One region of the Morganella sp. GD04133 genome, then DNA from elsewhere that is predicted to be linked to it. Evidence: predicted binding sites of a transcription regulator. Region 1 holds the regulator's gene; each other region holds the start of a gene.
What was found. Region 1 encodes PurR, which represses purine synthesis genes. Its sites were predicted from a motif close to CANGCAAACGTTTGCNTG; they were not measured.

Region 1 (4,609 bases):
CTGTTTTCCGTGCTTAACCGGGCAATTGCCAGGCGCCCGCTGATCAGCTGAGACTGTGTGGTTTTGTCCACGGCAATGCTTTTAATCACGTTGTTGTCGGTGAAATTAAAATCAATATTGCCTTTTGAAATAATAATCCGGTTCATTTCAATCAGCTGTTTCACCTGAGCTTTATATTCCCGGGATAAAACAGCCTGTTTTTGCTGCTCACTCAGCTGTTTATCACGCTCAAGCTGCGCTTTTTTATTCTCTTCCACCGCTTCTCTGGCCTCACGGGCCTGAACACGCGATTTTTTTGCTGTTCTGCGGACTTTGTCCATTTTTTTGCTGGTCACCAGTCCGGCTTTCAGCATCTGCTCTTGTAATGTGAGTTTTGTCATTGTCTTTTCTGAATCAGTTTAATATTGCCGGTAATTATACCGGTAATTTTCAGGATTGTATCCGGTACGTCAGGCCAGCTGCATTTTCAGCCAGTAACCCTGCTGGCACAGACTGAAAAATTCTTTGTGCTGCGGAGAAACCGTTTTCGCATTATCCCCGGTGACAGACCAGACTATCCACTGCTCGGGGCACTGTTCGTCTCCGCTCTGTACGGCAGTTTCTATCTCTTCACTGCACATCAGCTCAATACCGTCGCGGAACTGCCATTTGCGGACCCGCCGGATCACTTCGGAGAGTTCATCTTTCTGATAATGGTCACAAATCGCATTGCAATCAGTATGGTTTTGTATCGCGCGGGAAATATAGTCTGCCAGCATCATGAACATTCTTGTACTTTTGTCATAGCGCAGATTGTAAAGGGTCTGCTGCCGGTTGACAAACGGCGGCCGCTGTCACGCTTTTTGTAAAATGGTTAAACCTGCGCGGATTTCAGCCGGTAAACCCGTTATAGTTAAGATTCCGCAGTCATACGGGGAAGACAGAATGAAACGCTATTATAACTGGATCTGCCGCCATAAGCTGTACACCTTGCTTATCGCCTTTATTGTGACGGATATCATTCTGTGGGCAATTTTATCTTTCACAATGTGAATAACATCACCCCCAGTATTTCACGCTGTTTTTTATGACAAAACTTGTTAAGATAATTCGCAGAATAATAACAGTAACCCGTCTGTGATGAGGTTACTGATTTAACCTTAACAAGGAGAATGCAATGTCGTTTGAATTACCTGCACTGCCTTATGCAAAAAATGCATTAGCGCCCTATATTTCTGAAGAAACACTGGAATACCACTACGGCAAACACCACAACACTTATGTGCTTAATCTGAATAACCTGATCAAAGGCACCGCGTTTGAAGGTAAATCACTGGAAGAGATTATCAAAACCTCTGATGCCGGTATCTTCAATAACGCCGCCCAGGTCTGGAACCACACGTTCTACTGGCACTGCCTGGCACCAAACGCCGGTGGCGAGCCAACCGGTAAAATTGCGGATGCGATTAACAACGCGTTCGGTTCATTTGCCGAATTCAAACAGCAGTTTACCGATGCCGCAGTGAAAAACTTCGGTTCCGGCTGGACATGGCTGGTGAAAAAAGCAGACGGCAGCCTGGCTATCGTCAATACCTCTAACGCGGCAACCCCGGTCAGCGGTAACGACAAACCCATCTTAACCGTCGATGTCTGGGAACACGCTTATTATATCGACTACCGTAATGCCCGTCCTAAATACCTGGAAAACTTCTGGGCATTAGTGAACTGGAAATTTGCGGAAGAAAACCTGGCGTAATCCGTAAAAATACTGTTAACCAAGAAAGGGCGGAATTTTCCGCCCTTTTGTATTGATGGGGGTGTATCAGAAAAGCATTGTTGCAAATAATACGATCATAACCAGTGCCGCAACTGCGGTTGACAAACCATATTTCAGATCTGTATCCATTCCTATCTCCAAAATAGCTGCTTAATGACCAATGATGATTACCTGACATCCTGAATCATCAAAATAATTAAAACGGATGGTCTGACCGGAAAATCCGAATAGCTGACCATATCAATAACCATAGCACAGGTAATATTTTTTACTTTTGACCCGGATCAGACAACAATGCCTGTTTTTACAGAAATTTTTCTATTGTTACCGCATAATGGCACTATAATAGCAATCGATTAACCGAATAATAAAATACAGACCGGCAGGTCAGGAGTTGTTTTCATCATGGCAACGATTAAAGATGTGGCTAAGCGCTCGGGCGTCTCTACCACAACCGTCTCCCATGTCATTAATAATACCCGTTTCGTTGCGGAAGAAACGAAGGCGGCTGTCTGGGCTGCTATCAAAGAGTTGCACTATTCACCGAGCGCCGTGGCGCGCAGTCTGAAAGTCAATAACACCAAGTCCATCGGGCTGCTGGCCACCTCCAGTGAAGCGCCGTATTTTGCGGAAGTGATTGAGGCGGTGGAAAACAGCTGCTACAGCAAAGGCTATACCCTGGTGCTGTGCAACTCTCACAATAATCCTGACAAGCAGAAAGCCTACCTGGCGATGCTGGCACAAAAGCGGGTCGATGGTCTGCTGGTGATGTGTTCTGAATATCCGGATCAGCTGATTGCCATGCTGGAAGGCTACCGCAATATCCCGATGGTGGTAATGGACTGGGGCAAAGCGCGCGGGGATTTCACCGATGCGATTATTGATAACGCCCTGCACGGCGGTTATCTTGCCGGCCGTTACCTGATTGAACGCGGTCACCGTGATATCGCGGTTATTCCGGGGCCGCTTGAGCGAAACACCGGCGGCAACCGTCTGGAAGGATTCCGCAAAGCAATGAAAGAAGCCGGCATTACAGTGCGTGATGAATGGATTGTTCAGGGCGATTTTGAACCGGATTCCGGTTATCAGGCGATGGCACAGATTTTATCCGGCAAACAGCGCCCGACCGCGGTATTCTGCGGCGGGGATGCCATGGCGATGGGCGCGATTTGCGCGGCTGATGAAATGGGCCTGCGTGTCCCGCAGGATATTTCTGTGATCGGGTATGACAATATCCGTAACGCCCGCTACTTTACCCCTGCCCTGACCACCATCCACCAGCCGAAAGAGCGGCTGGGACAGATGGCGCTGACCATGCTGCTCGACCGTATCGTCAACAAACGCGAAGATGCACAGACTATTGAGGTGCATCCGCGCCTGGTCGAACGCCGCTCCGTGGCAGATGGTCCGTTTATCGATTACCGCCGCTGAGGATCAGCGCAGCCATTCGGCATTGAGTGTACTGCTGTCCCCGAGATAATCGAGCAGCCAGCTCAGTGCCGGAGAGGTATCTTTATCCACCCAGGTGATACAGCACGGGCTGTCCGGCAATGGCTGCTCTATCTTCAGCGCTGCCAGCCGCCCCTCTTTAATCAGCGGATCGGCCCGGTGCGCCGGCATCATTGCCACACATAATCCCGATTCCACACAGGCAATCCCGCGATCCCAGTCCGGCACCACCAGGCGGCGCTGATTATCCAGTGCCCACGTGTCGCGTTTCGGCAGGGAACGCGAGGTGTCTTCCAGACATAAACTCGGGTACGGCACCATCTCCTCATTGGTCAGGACATGACCGGCAGAGGCCAGCGGATGATCCGGGCTGACCACCGCACGCCACGGCATAAACCCCATATCACGGAAATTATAACGCTCGCCGATCGGGGATGCGCGTGTCGCGCCGATGGCCACATCCACCCGTCTGTCCACCAGCGCATCCCACACCCCGTTAAACACCTCCGGATAAATATACAACTCGATATCCGGAAAATGATGATAAAAATCCAGCAGAAGTCGCGTTATCCGTTCCGGTTTTACGATACAGTCAACGGCGATACTGAACTGCCCGCGCCAGCCGTTGGCAATCATCTGGCACTGGTGGCGTGTGGATTTCATTTTTTTGATAACATCACGCGCTTCTTTAACAAATAATGCCCCGGCAGGTGTCAGTTCAACATCCCGGTGACGTCGTTCAAACAGCGGAACCGCCAGCCACTCTTCCAGCTGACGGACGCTGTAGCTGATGGCAGAAGGCACCCGGTGCAGTTCCTCTGCCGCCGCACTGAAACTGCCTGTCCGTGCCACAGCATCCACCACATCCAGCGTATATTCTGACCACACAATTCTTCCTTTCAAAAAATTTCACAGCAGTGTGCAAATAATAACGTTTTACAAAGAAAAACTCGAATAGTTAAAATAACAACTCACGCATTACACTTATTTAACATTCAGGTATTTCTCTGTGACTGTCAATAAATCGCCTTCCCGCGGCTTTCTCTTTTATCTCGCCGGGCTCAGCATGCTGGGTTACCTCGCGATTGATATGTATCTGCCTGCATTCGGTATGATGCAGGACTCTCTGAACTCCACTGCCAGCGCTATCAGCGCCAGTCTGAGTATCTTCCTGGTCGGTTTTGCCATCGGCCAGCTGTTATGGGGACCACTCTCCGATAAAATCGGCCGCAAGCCGGTTCTGCTGATGGGTCTCGGCCTGTTTGCCCTGAGCTGTCTGGCCATGGTCTGGGTTTCCACCCCGGCGCAGCTATTATTACTGCGCTTTGTGCAGGCGGTCAGCGTCTGCTCCGCAGCGGTCACCTGGCAGGCGCTGGTTATCGACCGTTATGATGATCACCGCGC
Region 2 (4,609 bases), on a different contig from region 1:
TTTGGTTACATCAGATTGGTAACGCGATTATGCGTAAACCGGATATTTCGCGCAGATAGCCAGAACTTTTTGTTTCACAGCTTCAATGGTCGCTTCATCATTGAGGTTATCTAGCACGTCACACATCCAGCCGGCCAGTTCACGGGCTTCTGCTTCTTTGAAGCCGCGGCGGGTAATTGCCGGGGAACCGACACGGATACCGGAAGTCACAAACGGGCTCTTCGGATCGTTCGGTACACTGTTTTTGTTGACAGTGATGTTAGCACAGCCCAGTGCAGCATCGGCATCTTTACCGGTGATGTCTTTGTCGACCAGATCCACCAGGAACAGATGGTTCTCAGTACCGCCGGACACCACTTTATAACCACGGTTCAGGAAGACTTCAACCATTGCTTTGGCATTTTTCACAACCTGGACCTGATTTGCTTTAAATTCAGGCTCCATTGCTTCTTTTAACGCCACTGCTTTACCGGCGATAACGTGCATCAGCGGACCACCCTGGTTGCCCGGGAATACCGCTGAGTTCAGTTTTTTGTACAGATCTTCATCACCGCCTTTCGCCAGGATCATCCCGCCGCGCGGACCCGCCAGGGTTTTGTGCGTGGTGGTGGTGACAACGTGAGCATGCGGAACCGGGTTAGGATAAACACCCGCAGCAACCAGACCGGCTACGTGGGCCATATCAACAAACAGGTAAGCACCGATGCTGTCAGCGATTTCGCGCATTTTCGCCCAGTCAACCACACCGGAATAAGCAGAGAAGCCGCCGATGATCATTTTCGGCTGATGTTTTTTCGCCTGTTCAGCGACATCGTCATAATCGATTTTACCGGCAGAATCGATACCGTAAGGGACGATATTGTACAGTTTACCGGAGAAGTTTACCGGAGAGCCGTGAGTCAGGTGACCGCCTTCCGCTAAATTCATCCCTAATACAGTATCGCCCGGTGACAGCAGTGCGGAGTACACTGCAACGTTAGCCTGGGAGCCTGAGTGCGGCTGAACGTTGGCATAATCTGCGCCGAACAGTTCTTTTGCACGGTCAATCGCCAGTTGTTCCACGATATCCACATATTCGCAGCCGCCGTAGTAGCGTTTGCCCGGATATCCTTCCGCATATTTGTTGGTGAGCTGGGAGCCCTGAGCTTCCATAACGCGCGGGCTGGTGTAGTTCTCAGAGGCAATTAATTCAATGTGCTCTTCCTGACGACGATCTTCGTCTTTCATCGCCTGCCAGAGTTGTGGGTCGTAATCTGCAATATTCATTTCACGCTTTAACATTCGCTTCTCCTGACTCGCCTGATGCCGATAAAAAAACACCCCTTTCCGGGGACGAATGCCCTACAGTGTAAACCCTTTTTCTGAATTGAGATAGCCCCGGAAACAAAAAATACGCAAACGATTGCATGTCGGTAAAATCAGGTAATTAGCATACTTATTATTTCATAAGAATATCCTGTCCATCGGACACAATACCGGATTTGTGATCCCCCCTTACCCACGCTCACTGATCAATTTCGCTATTTTCAGCGGATTTTCAGAAACAGCAGAAAAATTTGCGCTTTACAAATTCTGCCCTGCATTATAAGTTGCATAAAAAATACATGTTATAAATTTCACACTGATGTGATGCTTTTTCAGGAGCCCTGCTATGCTCGATGCACAAACTATCGCCACCGTAAAATCCACTGCCCCGCTGATTGCCGCCACCGGCCCGAAACTGACCGCCCATTTTTATGACCGTATGTTTCGTCAGCATCCGGAATTAAAAGATATCTTCACCATGAGCCACCAGCAGAATGGTGCGCAGCGTGAAGCGTTGTTTAATGCGGTCTGCGCCTATGCCATGAATATTGATAACCTCGGCGCACTGGGCGCGGCAGTGGAAAAAATTGCCAATAAACATGCCAGTCTGATGATCAAACCTGAGCATTACCCGATTGTCGGGGAAAACCTGCTTGCCACCATTGAAGAGTTACTCAATCCGGGTGAAGAAGTGCTGACCGCCTGGGGTAAAGCGTATGGCGTACTGGCAGATATCTTTATTCAGCGTGAAGCCGGGTTATATCAGGAAAAAGCGGCGTCACAGGGCGGATGGGAAGGACTGCGTGAATTCCGCGTGATCCGCAAACAGCCGCAGAGTGAACTGATCACCAGTTTTGAACTGGCACCGGTTGATGGCAAGCCTGTCGCGGATTACCGTCCGGGGCAGTATATCAGTGTCTATATCAATGACGAGGCGCTGGAAAATCAGGAAATCCGCCAGTACTCTCTGACACAGGCACCGGACGGTAAAACCTACCGTATTGCGGTCAAACGTGAGGACAAAGGCACGATTTCCGGCTGGCTGCACGCCAATGTGCAGGAAGGTGATGTGATCAGACTGACGCCGCCGCTGGGGGATTTCTTCCTGGAAGCAAAAAAAGAAACGCCGGTGGTTCTGATTTCCGCCGGGGTCGGCTTAACACCAATGATGGCTATGCTGCAAACACTCACCGCACAACAGCATCCGGCGGACGTGACCTGGCTGCATGCGGCAGAGCACGGCGGTGTGCATGCCTTTGCGGAGGAAGTAAACCGGTTTGGTGCTCAGCTGCCGGCGTTCAGCCAGACCGTCTGGTACAGAGAGCCGCGTGCTGATGAAGCGCATCCGCACCTGACCGGGCTGATGGATTTAACCGCTCAGCAGGATATCCTGCTCAGTAAAACCCGCCATTATTACCTGTGCGGCCCGGTGGCCTTTATGCAGCACATTGCGCGTCAGCTGACCGCCATGGGCGTCAGTGCAGACCAGATCCATTATGAATGTTTCGGTCCGCACAAAGTTTTATAATCGCGACAGAACAACAATAACAACACGCTGAGTATTCAGCGTATGTGCTGAAGTAAATGCACATTTGAGTAACAGTGACATAACCGCCGAATTTATATCTATCCCATCCTTTCGCCCGGTTCACTGTTACTCTTTTTTTTATCTGTCAGTTCTTATACCGTGCCCGGTTCGCACATTTTTTTACTGCCTGTGAGAAATACATCACCTTGGCTGAATTAATACACGTTTCCAGCTCGTCACGTTCTTCTTTATTTAAATTCATCCCGGAAACCTGCGCAAACAGCGCCGGCAATTCATGCTGACCGGGGTCTTTCAGTGCTGACTGCAGAATAATAATACCGGCCATCACCAGCATAATCACCACCGCACATACCGCAACGATCCATTGTATTACCCGCACATGTATTGCCCGCACTGCCTTCTCCTTTTGCTGACAGATAAAAAAATCCGGCGGTGTCAGAAATAACAGCCGCCGGATAAGTATGATTTGCAGGGATGCTCAGCAGAACTCAGATAGCATCTTCATCCTGTTCCCCGGTACGGATCCGGACAACCTGTGCCACATCGAACACAAAGATTTTACCGTCACCGATTTTGCCGGTCTGCGCCGTCTGCATAATGGTTTCCACGCAGGTTTCCAGAATGTCATCGGCGACAACAATTTCAATTTTCACCTTCGGCAGAAAATCCACCATATATTCCGCGCCGCGGTACAGTTCGGTATGCCCTTTCTGACGACCGAACCCCTTCACCTCTGTTACGGTCATCCCAGTGATCCCGACTTCAGCCAGGGCTTCGCGGACATCATCGAGTTTAAACGGCTTAATAATTGCCTCAATCTTTTTCATTGTCAGATCCTGTTACCAATTTTTGCGGCCAAACCCGGATGTAATCGGGTAACGGCGATCTTTGCCAAAGTTCCGGGCGGTAATGCGCGGTCCTACCGGTGACTGGCGGCGTTTGTATTCATTAATATCCACCAGCCGGATAACCTTGCGGACCACCGCTTCATCAAACCCGGCGGCGATCAATTCATCGGCGGACATGTCTTTTTCAACATACCCGGCCAGCAGAGCGTCAAGGATGTCATACGGCGGCAGACTGTCCTGATCCAGCTGACCCGGCGCCAGTTCTGCTGACGGCGGACGGGTAATAACCCGCTCCGGAATCGCCGGAGAGAGTGTGTTGCGGTATCTTGCCAGCTCAAACACCATGGTTTTCGGCACATCTTTCAGGACATTAAAGCCCCCGGCCATATCCCCGTACAGTGTGGAGTAACCGACAGCGCACTCGCTTTTATTACTGGTGGTCAGCACAATGCGGCGGCGCTTATTAGACATTGCCATCAGGATCACAGCACGGCAGCGGGCCTGTAAATTCTCTTCGGTGGTATCGGCCGGTGTTCCGGCGAATTTCGGCGCCAGTTCGTGCATAAAGGCGTCAAACATCGGCTCAATCGACACCACATCAAATTCCACCCCCAGCAGCTCTGCCTGCTCACGGGCATCGTGGATGCTGATATCGGAGGTGTAGCGGAACGGCATCATCACCGCCTGCACTTTATCTCTGCCCAGTGCATCCGCGGCAATCGCAACGGTCAGGCCGGAGTCTATCCCGCCGGACAGACCCAGCAGCGCCCCCTGAAAACCGTTTTTGCGGACATAATCCCGTGTCGCCAGCACCAGCCCCTGATAAACCTGAGCCAGAACAGACAATGACGGTGCCGGATCCGCCATCGGCGTGATCGTTAAATCCGTAAACTGACACTGCGCGATT
Region 3 (4,609 bases), on a different contig from region 1:
CGCTGATTTATTTTTCATCACCAGATATTCCGGCTGAAAAATACACATCCGGATGGCAGTACGGTATTCCCCGTTGACGAAAAACTCATCAATTAACTGGCCTTCGGTATGGAAGCCGAGCTTTTTATAAATGTGGATCGCTTTTTCGTTTTCCACATCCACAATCAGATACAGTTTATATAAGTTGAGGACAGAAAACGCATAATCCATAGCCAGACGGGCGGCGCGGGAGGCAAATCCGTGACCCTGATGTGACGGGGCGATAATGATCTGGAATTCAGCGCGGCGGTGTACATGATTAATTTCCACCAGTTCCACCAGCCCGACTTTGGTGCCGTCACTTTCCACGATGAAGCGGCGTTCTGACTGATCGTGAATATGCTTGTCGTACAAATCACTTAATTCAATAAAGGCTTCATACGGTTCCTCAAACCAATAACGCATAATGCTGGCGTTATTATCCATCTGATGAACAAATGCTAAATCTTCACGCTCAAGCGGGCGCAGTTTTACAGGCGGAACAGCAGTACCACCGGACATAAATCACCTCGGTATTCATTGTATTTTATCAGACAGTGTAACACATAACAGAAACGGAATTATCCGGGGATCCGCTTTTCGGCATCATTGCAGGGAGGCGTGTGTAAAATTATAACAATTACCCGTTATTTGGGTACCGGTCGCGGCAGACTGATGATAAAGTATGTGATAATACGCATGCCATTAATAAATACCGGATATTTCTATGAACCCGACAAAAGTGTGCCGCACCCGTCTTAATACGCTTACTGACCTGCCGAATATCGGCGAAGCGATGGCGGAAGATCTGCGTTTGCTGGGGTATGAGACGCCGCAGGATATTACCGGTTCAGACCCGGTGATTATGTATGAAATGCTTTGCGCGGTAACCGGTGTCCGTCAGGATCCCTGCGTTATTGATGTATTCTGGTCAGTGACCGATTTTCTTGCCGGACAACCGGCACAGCCATGGTGGAATTATACCGGGCAGCGCAAAGCGTATCTTAATGATATGGCGAAACTGCGGTAGTGATGAAAAAACGCCCGGGAAAAACCGGGCGCAGGGTATCAGATAGTATTGTGAGAGTGTAATTTCCCGTCCAGATACACACCATCGTCCTTCAGCGCCAGACGCCCCTGCACAAACCAGTTAACCACCTGCGGATAGATGCGGTGTTCTTCCTGTTGTATCCGTGCGGTGAGGGTGTCTTCGGTGTCATCCGGCAGAACGGCAATGCGTGCCTGCAAAATCACCGGGCCACCGTCCAGTTCTTCCGTGACGAAGTGCACGGAAGTGCCGTGTTCGGCATCGCCGTTTTCCAGCGCTTTGCGGTGCGTGTGCAGGCCCGGATATTTCGGCAGCAGAGACGGGTGGATATTCAGCATTCTGCCGTGGTAATGGCGGACAAAGGCCGGTGTCAGAATCCGCATATATCCGGCGAGAATCATTAAGTCCGGCTGATATTCATCAATCTGCGCCTGCAATGCGGCATCAAAATCATCCCGTGAAGAGAATTCCGCCGGGCTGAGCGCCAGTGCGGGAATACCGGCCTGTTGTGCGCGGAGTAACCCGTAAGCGTCTGCTTTATTACTGAAAACCGCGACAATGTCCGCATTGAGGGCTTTTGAATCGCAGGCGTCAATCAACGCCTGCAGATTACTGCCGCTGCCGGAAATCAGGACAACAAGGCGTTTTTTCATCAGCGGATGATGACCTGCGGTTCATCTTCGCGGCACACCGCGATATCACCAATCAGCCATGCATTTTCACCCGCTTCTGTCAGCAGGGCGAGGGCGGCGGGTACAGATGCTGCCGGCAGCGCAATCACCATACCGACACCACAGTTAAAGGTGCGGTACATTTCATAGTCTTCCACATTCCCGGCTTTTTGCAGCCAGTTAAAGACAGACGGCCACTGCCAGGATGACGCATCAATCCGTGCCTGAGTACAGGCCGGTAATACACGCGGGATATTTTCCTGGAAACCGCCGCCGGTCAGGTGAGCGATGGCGTGAACATCGGTATTTTCGATCAGTTTCAGCACAGATTTAACATAGATTTTGGTCGGTGCCAGCAGATGATCCGCCAGGGATTTGCCGTCAAGCTCTGTGACTGCCGGGTCAGTTTTGCTGACTTCCAGGATTTTGCGGATCAAAGAATAGCCGTTGGAGTGCGGGCCGCTGGATGCCAGAGCGATCAGCACATCACCGGCGCGGACTTTGCTGCCGTCGATGATTTCTGATTTTTCCGCCACGCCGACACAGAACCCGGCCACGTCATAATCATTACCGTGATACATGCCCGGCATTTCAGCGGTTTCACCGCCGACCAGCGCACAACCTGCCTGTTTGCAGCCTTCGGCAATACCGGTGACCACACGGGCGGCAGTATCGACATCCAGTTTGCCGGTCGCGTAATAGTCGAGGAAGAAGAGGGGCTCAGCACCGGCGACCACCAGGTCGTTCACACACATGGCGACGAGGTCGATACCGATAGTGTCATGACGCGCCAGATCCATCGCCAGGCGCAGCTTGGTGCCGACGCCGTCAGTGCCGGAAACCAGCACCGGCTCTTTATATTTCTGCGGTACCGCACACAGCGCACCGAAACCACCCAGCCCGCCCATCACTTCAGGACGGCGTGTCTCTTTGACAACATGCTTAATACGGGAAACTAAGGCATTACCGGCATCAATATCAACACCGGCATCTTTGTAACTCAGGGAAGTTTTGTCAGTCACTGCGGCCCCCAACGGCGATTGCAAGTAAGTGGGTGTATCGAAAACGCGGCTATTCTAACAGGCCACGCAAACGTTTGCGAGAGGATTTACGCCGGTTTTTTTCAAAATGCGTCAGATCACACTTATTCATGTAACGAACATGAAAAGCGTGATAATTGACTATAATCAACAAATCCGGGGTGGCGCTGCGAAAGAAAAGCGGTATAATCTCGCGATTTTTTTGTCCGCCAGGGCTTACACAGTAGGAGAACCCATGAAAGTCGTCGAGGTAAAACACCCGCTCGTTAAACACAAACTTGGCCTGATGCGAGATCATGATATAAGCACAAAACGCTTTCGTGAACTGGCCTCAGAAGTCGGTAGCCTGCTGACCTATGAAGCAACTTCAGACTTAGAAACTGAGAAAGTGACAATTGACGGCTGGTGTGGTCCGGTCGAAATTGAACAAATCAAGGGTAAAAAGATTACCGTTGTGCCAATCCTGCGTGCGGGTATCGGTATGATGAACGGTGTACTGGAAAGCATCCCGAGTGCCCGTATCAGTGTTGTCGGTGTTTACCGTGATGAAGAAACACTGGAGCCGGTACCGTACTTCCAGAAATTAGCCTCTAATATAGAAGAGCGCATGGCGCTGGTGGTTGACCCGATGCTGGCAACCGGCGGTTCGATGATCGCTACTATTGACCTGCTGAAAAAAGCAGGCTGCACCGCGATTAAAATCCTCGTGCTGGTTGCGGCACCGGAAGGTCTGAAAGCGCTGGAAAAAGCCCATCCGGATGTTGAGCTGTACACCGCATCCATCGACGATCACCTCAACGAACACGGTTACATTGTACCGGGCCTGGGTGATGCGGGTGATAAAATATTTGGTACGAAATAAGTTAATGAGCCGACTGAGAAGTCGGCTTTTTTTTGGCATATCCCTGAGTAATCATTAAGAGGTTTAAGATGACGCGCCGCGTTATTGAAGTCGATGAACGCCCACCACTGCTGGTCACCATTCCGTTAAGTTTACAGCACCTGTTTGCGATGTTCGGTGCCACTGTTCTGGTGCCGATCCTGTTTCAGGTAAACCCGGCCACGATCCTGTTATTTAACGGTATCGGGACGCTGCTGTATCTGTTTATCTGTAAAGGAAAAATCCCGGCGTATCTGGGCTCCAGCTTTGCCTTTATCTCACCGGTGCTGATTTTACTGCCGCTCGGTTATGAACTCGCTCTCGGCGGGTTTATCATCTGCGGGCTGTTATTTATGCTGGTGGCGGGGATTGTCAAAATCGCCGGACGCGGCTGGATCAATGTGTTGTTCCCGCCTGCGGCCATGGGGGCGATTGTGGCGGTCATCGGTCTTGAGCTGGCCGGTACCGCTGCCGGTATGGCCGGGCTGAAATTCGAGAACGGCGCAACACCGGACAGCACCACGCTGATTATCTCTCTGACCACACTCGGGGTGACGATTCTCGGTTCTGTGGTGTTCCGCGGTTTCCTGGCAATTATCCCGATCCTTATCGGGGTGCTGACCGGGTATGCGCTGGCCTTTTTTATGGGCGCGGTGGATTTAACCCCGGTAAGTGAAGCACCGTGGTTTGCACTGCCGACATTCTACACCCCCCGTTTTGAGTGGTTCGCCATTCTGACCATTTTACCGGCTGCGCTGGTGGTGATTGCCGAGCACGTTGGTCACCTGGTGGTCACCGCGAATATTGTCAAACGTGATTTGATGAAAGACCCGGGTCTGCACTGTTCAATGTTTGCCAACGGCTTCTCGACGGTGCTGTCCGGCTTCTTCGGCTCCACACCAAACACCACGTACGGTGAAAACATCGGTGTCATGGCGATCACCAAAGTGTA
Region 4 (4,609 bases), on a different contig from region 1:
TATCGATATGGTCACAGCGTGATGACGGAGAACAGAATCATGGAAAAAAATAATCAGCCTATCGCTCTGGAACTGGTGGTCCGCAACCACCCCGGCGTGATGACACACATTTGCGGTCTGTTTGCCCGCCGGGCGTTTAACGTGGACGGTATTCTGTGTCTGCCGCTGCCGGGACAGGATCACAGCCATATCTGGCTGCTGGTGAAATCGGATGATCGACTAAGCCAGATGGTCAGTCAGGTGGAGAAACTGGAAGACGTGCAGGACGTGAAATACAACGAAGATATCAGTATCTTTGAGCAACTGAATAAATACATTCAGTAGAATGATGAAACCGGGCAGATAAGCCCGGTTTTTTGTCTGCGGTTACGGGGATGTCTGGCCGATATGGGAATAGGACATAATCAGCGTACCGCTCAGCTCGCCTTCCATACAGATATAAGAATGGGGAATATCACAGGAGAACGCATAGAAATCCCCCGGTTCCAGCAGCACAGTCTGATCGTCATTAAAGCGCATCATCAGCGTACCCTGATGGATAAGAATATGCTCATGGGTGCCGGTGCTGTGCGCGGGGCTGTTAATAATCGCGCCGCGGATCATCTTCAGGTGCCAGATCTCCGAAATATTTCCCATGCCGACACGGAATTTAAAATCTTCCGCATATTCCCCTTTAAAGACTTTATTTTTTTCGTAACGGGGATAACCTTCATTACTGGCGGTAAACAGATCCCCCAGCGGAAAACGCAGTGCAACGGCAATGGCCTCCAGTGTATCGATACGCGGATTGGAATCACCGGATTCCAGTTTGGAGAGCGCGGCTTTCGAGATGCCGGAGAGTTTTGAAAGATCATTGAGCGACAGGTTACGCGCCTGACGCAGCAGTTTGACCTTCTGGCCGATGTGGGCACTGGTTTTTAGCATAATGTAATCGATACCAATGAAATTTGCAGGGAAACCCTGTTAGTATTGCACACGTGTTGTACAACGGTAAGCCGTGATTTTCCGGAAAAAACAGCACTGACAGGTAATACTATCAGATGAAAGGATCCGGCATGGTGATAATTAACATAAGTCATTAAACGGGTGCTCACCATGATCTATACCCTGCCATGGGCAGATTTTTTTATCTGTTTTACGGTTCTCTTCGCCGGTTATCTGGTTTTCGGCATGGTCGGTTTTGGCTCCGCACTGATCGCAAGTCCGGTGCTGGCTTTCTTTATTCCTGTCTCACACATTGTGCCGATGCTGGCGCTGATGGATCTGGGTGCGGCGGTGATTAACGTCACCCGCGACGGACGCAAAGCCGATTTTGCCGAGCTGAAATGGATGGTGCCGCTGATGATCGGCGGCAGTCTGATTGGTGCGGCGATCCTGCTGAAAACACATCCTGATTTGCTGGCGGTGTTCCTCGGGGCCTTTATTGTTCTCTATGCGCTTTATTCCCTCTTTATTAAGAAGACGGCACGGCATTATCCGCAGAAATACATCATTCCGTTCGGGATTGGCGGCGGCATTCTGAGTGCGCTGTTCGGGGCGGGCGGGTTTGTTTACGCCATCTATTTTGCCGGGCGGATTGAGGATAAAAACCGCTTTCGCATTACGCAGACCACCCTGATCGGCTTCAGTACATTAACCCGCGTAATTATTTTTCTGATTATGGGGATCTATTGGAACAGTGACATCGCCATTACCGCGCTGCTGTTCCTGCCTGCGATGGTGGCAGGAATTGTCCTCGGGCGGCATATCACCATGCGTATCCCGAAAGAGGCATTTTTCCGTTTCCTGAATATGGTGATCCTGCTGGCCGGTCTGACGTTGCTTATCAGCAATCTGTTACGCTGACGGCTGTCAGCGCAATACGTTTTTGGCACATTGCCGGGCGCGCAGCAGCTCATCTGTGGTTTTGCTTTTGCTGAAACAGTCACGGTAACGGGCGGCATAGGCGCTGTATTGTGCCTGTGCTTCCGGCAGCGGCAGGGACAGCAGATGATTGATAAAGGTAAAACTGCCGATCTCCGCATGCTGATAATCCACCGGATTTTTCCATTCCCCGCCCCAGCGGAGAAAACCATGGCTGAAAACCAGCGGCAGCACCGTTTCCATTTTTCCGTTACGAATATTTTCTCTGTTGGTCAGCGCGGCGGCGGATTGCGGCGGGCTGATAGTCACACGGCCATTTTTATCGCGGAAGCGGTAAGGGTTTTGCTGCGGATTAATGTCGATCGCCATGCCGTAAGCGTGTTTTGACCAGGCTTTCTGACTGGCCTGACGACGGCCGTTAAATGCTGACGTATTATTAGCCGCCATGGATGCCTCATCATCCCCGCCGAAGGCTTCTATCGGCAGCACGCTGTGCAGCGGGAATTTTTGCCGGTACAACTCATCGAACAGCGCTTCCGTTTCAGGGGCAATAATATCGGCGACAGTAATGGTGCCGGTGCGGGTTTCGCCCTCAAAGGAGATAAACCGGACATCCACATTGACCAGCCGTTCGCAGGGCACCGGGTTTTCTGCTGTGATAATACCGAGTGCGGTCATGGCACGGCAGGTGTCCGGGCTGAGCGGGGTAATTGCCGCCTGAGCTGTCGGTAACGCCGTACAGAGCAGGCTCACAGGGAGGAGAAAAGCAGTTAGTTTCATCATAGATTCCGTCATCAGGCACCGGGACCGATGATGATAACCCGTCAATGGCACAGAGGTGAAAAAATTCCCGGATTTGGCCTTGATTATCAGGATTTTTCCTAAGATAATCGTTTGCCTCAAAAAATCACATCTTTTCTCTGTAAAAAGCCAAACGTTTGCGTCGTGGGTATCCGGTTTTTTTATCCGGAACCAGCGGATTTTTTCTGAAAACGCAATCGTTTACGTGATGTGACACAAAATTCATTAACACAGGTGATGACATGTCTGCGACACAGCCGCAAAGCGGGTGCAAATTAGACCAATTTTTTAAACTGACTGAGCGCGGCACCACTGTCCGCCGTGAAGTTCTCGCCGGACTGACCACATTCCTGGCGATGGTGTACTCGGTGATTGTTGTGCCGGGCATGCTCGGCCAGGCGGGTTTCCCGCATACGGCGGTCTTTATCGCCACCTGTCTGGTGGCCGGGCTCGGTTCTCTGCTGATGGGGTTATGGGCAAACCTGCCGATGGCGATCGGCTGTGCGATTTCCCTGACCGCCTTTACCGCATTCAGTATGGTGATTGGTCAGAATATCCCGATCCCGGTCGTACTGGGCGCGGTGTTCCTGATGGGGGTGCTGTTCACCCTGATTTCTGTCACCGGTATCCGTACGTGGATCCTGCGCAATATCCCGCTGGGGATTGCCCACGGCACGGGGATCGGTATCGGTCTGTTCCTGCTGCTGATTGCCGCCACTAATATTGACCTTGTGATCAAAAACCCGCAGGCAGGCATGCCGGTGGTACTGGGGGATTTCACCTCTTTCCCTGTGATAATGGCGCTGGCGGGTCTGGCGGTGATTTTCGGTCTGGAGCGCCTGAAAGTCCCGGGGGCAGTACTGCTGGTGATTATTGCGATTTCCGTTATCGGGCTGATTTTTGATCCGAATGTGAAATATCAGGGCTTTTTCAAATTACCGTCCCTTGGTGATGACGGGCTGTCACTCTTTTTCAGCATGGATATCATGGGCGCACTGCAACCACTGGTGTTGCCAACAGTTCTGGCGCTGGTGATGACGGCGGTGTTTGATGCGACAGGCACGATCCGCGCGGTAGCCGGTCAGGCGAATCTGCTGGATAAAGATAATCAGATCATTAACGGCGGCAAAGCCCTGACGACAGACTCAGTCAGCAGCATTGTAGCCGGTGTTGTCGGCGCGGCGCCTGCTGCGGTGTATATCGAATCTGCGGCCGGTGCCGCTGCGGGTGGTCGTACCGGTCTGACCGCAACCGTGGTCGGGGTACTGTTCCTGCTGATCCTGTTCCTCTCTCCGCTCTCTTACCTGGTACCGGCCTATGCGACAGCACCGGCGCTGATGTATGTCGGTCTGCTGATGCTGAGTAATGTCAGTAAACTGGATTTCAGTGACTTTGTTGGTTCTATGTCAGGTTTATTGTGTGCGGTCTTCATTGTACTGACCGGTAATATTGTGACCGGGATTATGCTGGGCTTTGCTTCACTGGTTATCGGTCGTATCGCCGGAGGGGAATGGCGTAAGCTGAATATCGGTACAGTGCTTATCGCAGCGGCACTGGTGGCATTTTATGCTGGTGGCTGGGCGATTTAAGTCATAAATCACCATTTCACGGAAGCTGTTGGTGAGGATACGCTTTATTTATACGATTTATCTTAAAACACTAATTAATTGCCCGATTTAATGGCCTGAGAAGATAAAATAGCAGTGGCGAATAACGCATCCGCCGCTGCTTTTTTTGTATGATAGTGGCAACCGGCGGTAATTTTTTCTCCTCCGGGCTCTTATTGCGGTTTTTTTGCCGTTATTAACAGTATCTTTTTGTCAGCGGGCTGATTAGGCCCTAAGTTCAGTAAGGGTAATATGGAAATATTCTTTACGATTCTTATTTTGATTCTGGTCGTGTCGGTGTCCGGTGTTCTCACCAAAATGATCCCGTATCGTATTCC

Region 2: glyA (serine hydroxymethyltransferase) is a predicted target of PurR. The motif match lies at 1,392-1,409, and genes of this name have one in related genera.
Region 3: purM (phosphoribosylformylglycinamidine cyclo-ligase) is a predicted target of PurR. The motif match lies at 2,823-2,840, and genes of this name have one in related genera.
Region 4: N7387_RS16335 (NCS2 family permease) is a predicted target of PurR. The motif match lies at 2,791-2,808, and genes of this name have one in related genera.

What each region holds. Positions count from the first base shown of each region.
Region 1 covers NZ_JAODZS010000025.1:2,615-7,223, forward strand. Annotated here, with positions in the region: gene N7387_RS13290 (DUF2058 domain-containing protein) at 1-380, opposite strand, end outside; gene N7387_RS13295 (hypothetical protein) at 450-761, opposite strand; gene sodB (superoxide dismutase [Fe]) at 1,157-1,735, shown strand; gene purR (HTH-type transcriptional repressor PurR) at 2,162-3,187, shown strand; gene punR (DNA-binding transcriptional activator PunR) at 3,191-4,093, opposite strand; gene punC (purine nucleoside transporter PunC) at 4,215-4,609, shown strand, end outside.
Region 2 covers NZ_JAODZS010000002.1:84,280-88,888, forward strand. Annotated here, with positions in the region: gene glyA (serine hydroxymethyltransferase) at 28-1,281, opposite strand; gene hmpA (NO-inducible flavohemoprotein) at 1,652-2,833, shown strand; gene N7387_RS01295 (hypothetical protein) at 2,979-3,248, opposite strand; gene glnB (nitrogen regulatory protein P-II) at 3,343-3,681, opposite strand; gene N7387_RS01305 (NAD+ synthase) at 3,694-4,609, opposite strand, start outside.
Region 3 covers NZ_JAODZS010000003.1:103,125-107,733, forward strand. Annotated here, with positions in the region: gene speG (spermidine N1-acetyltransferase) at 1-540, opposite strand, end outside; gene N7387_RS02080 (helix-hairpin-helix domain-containing protein) at 746-1,048, shown strand; gene purN (phosphoribosylglycinamide formyltransferase) at 1,087-1,719, opposite strand; gene purM (phosphoribosylformylglycinamidine cyclo-ligase) at 1,719-2,759, opposite strand; gene upp (uracil phosphoribosyltransferase) at 3,013-3,639, shown strand; gene uraA (uracil permease) at 3,708-4,609, shown strand, end outside.
Region 4 covers NZ_JAODZS010000034.1:28,214-32,822, reverse strand. Annotated here, with positions in the region: gene ilvB (acetolactate synthase large subunit) at 1-22, shown strand, start outside; gene ilvN (acetolactate synthase small subunit) at 40-324, shown strand; gene N7387_RS16350 (XRE family transcriptional regulator) at 367-924, opposite strand; gene N7387_RS16345 (sulfite exporter TauE/SafE family protein) at 1,096-1,845, shown strand; gene N7387_RS16340 (M15 family metallopeptidase) at 1,852-2,646, opposite strand; gene N7387_RS16335 (NCS2 family permease) at 2,907-4,253, shown strand; gene N7387_RS16330 (Na+/H+ antiporter) at 4,524-4,609, shown strand, end outside.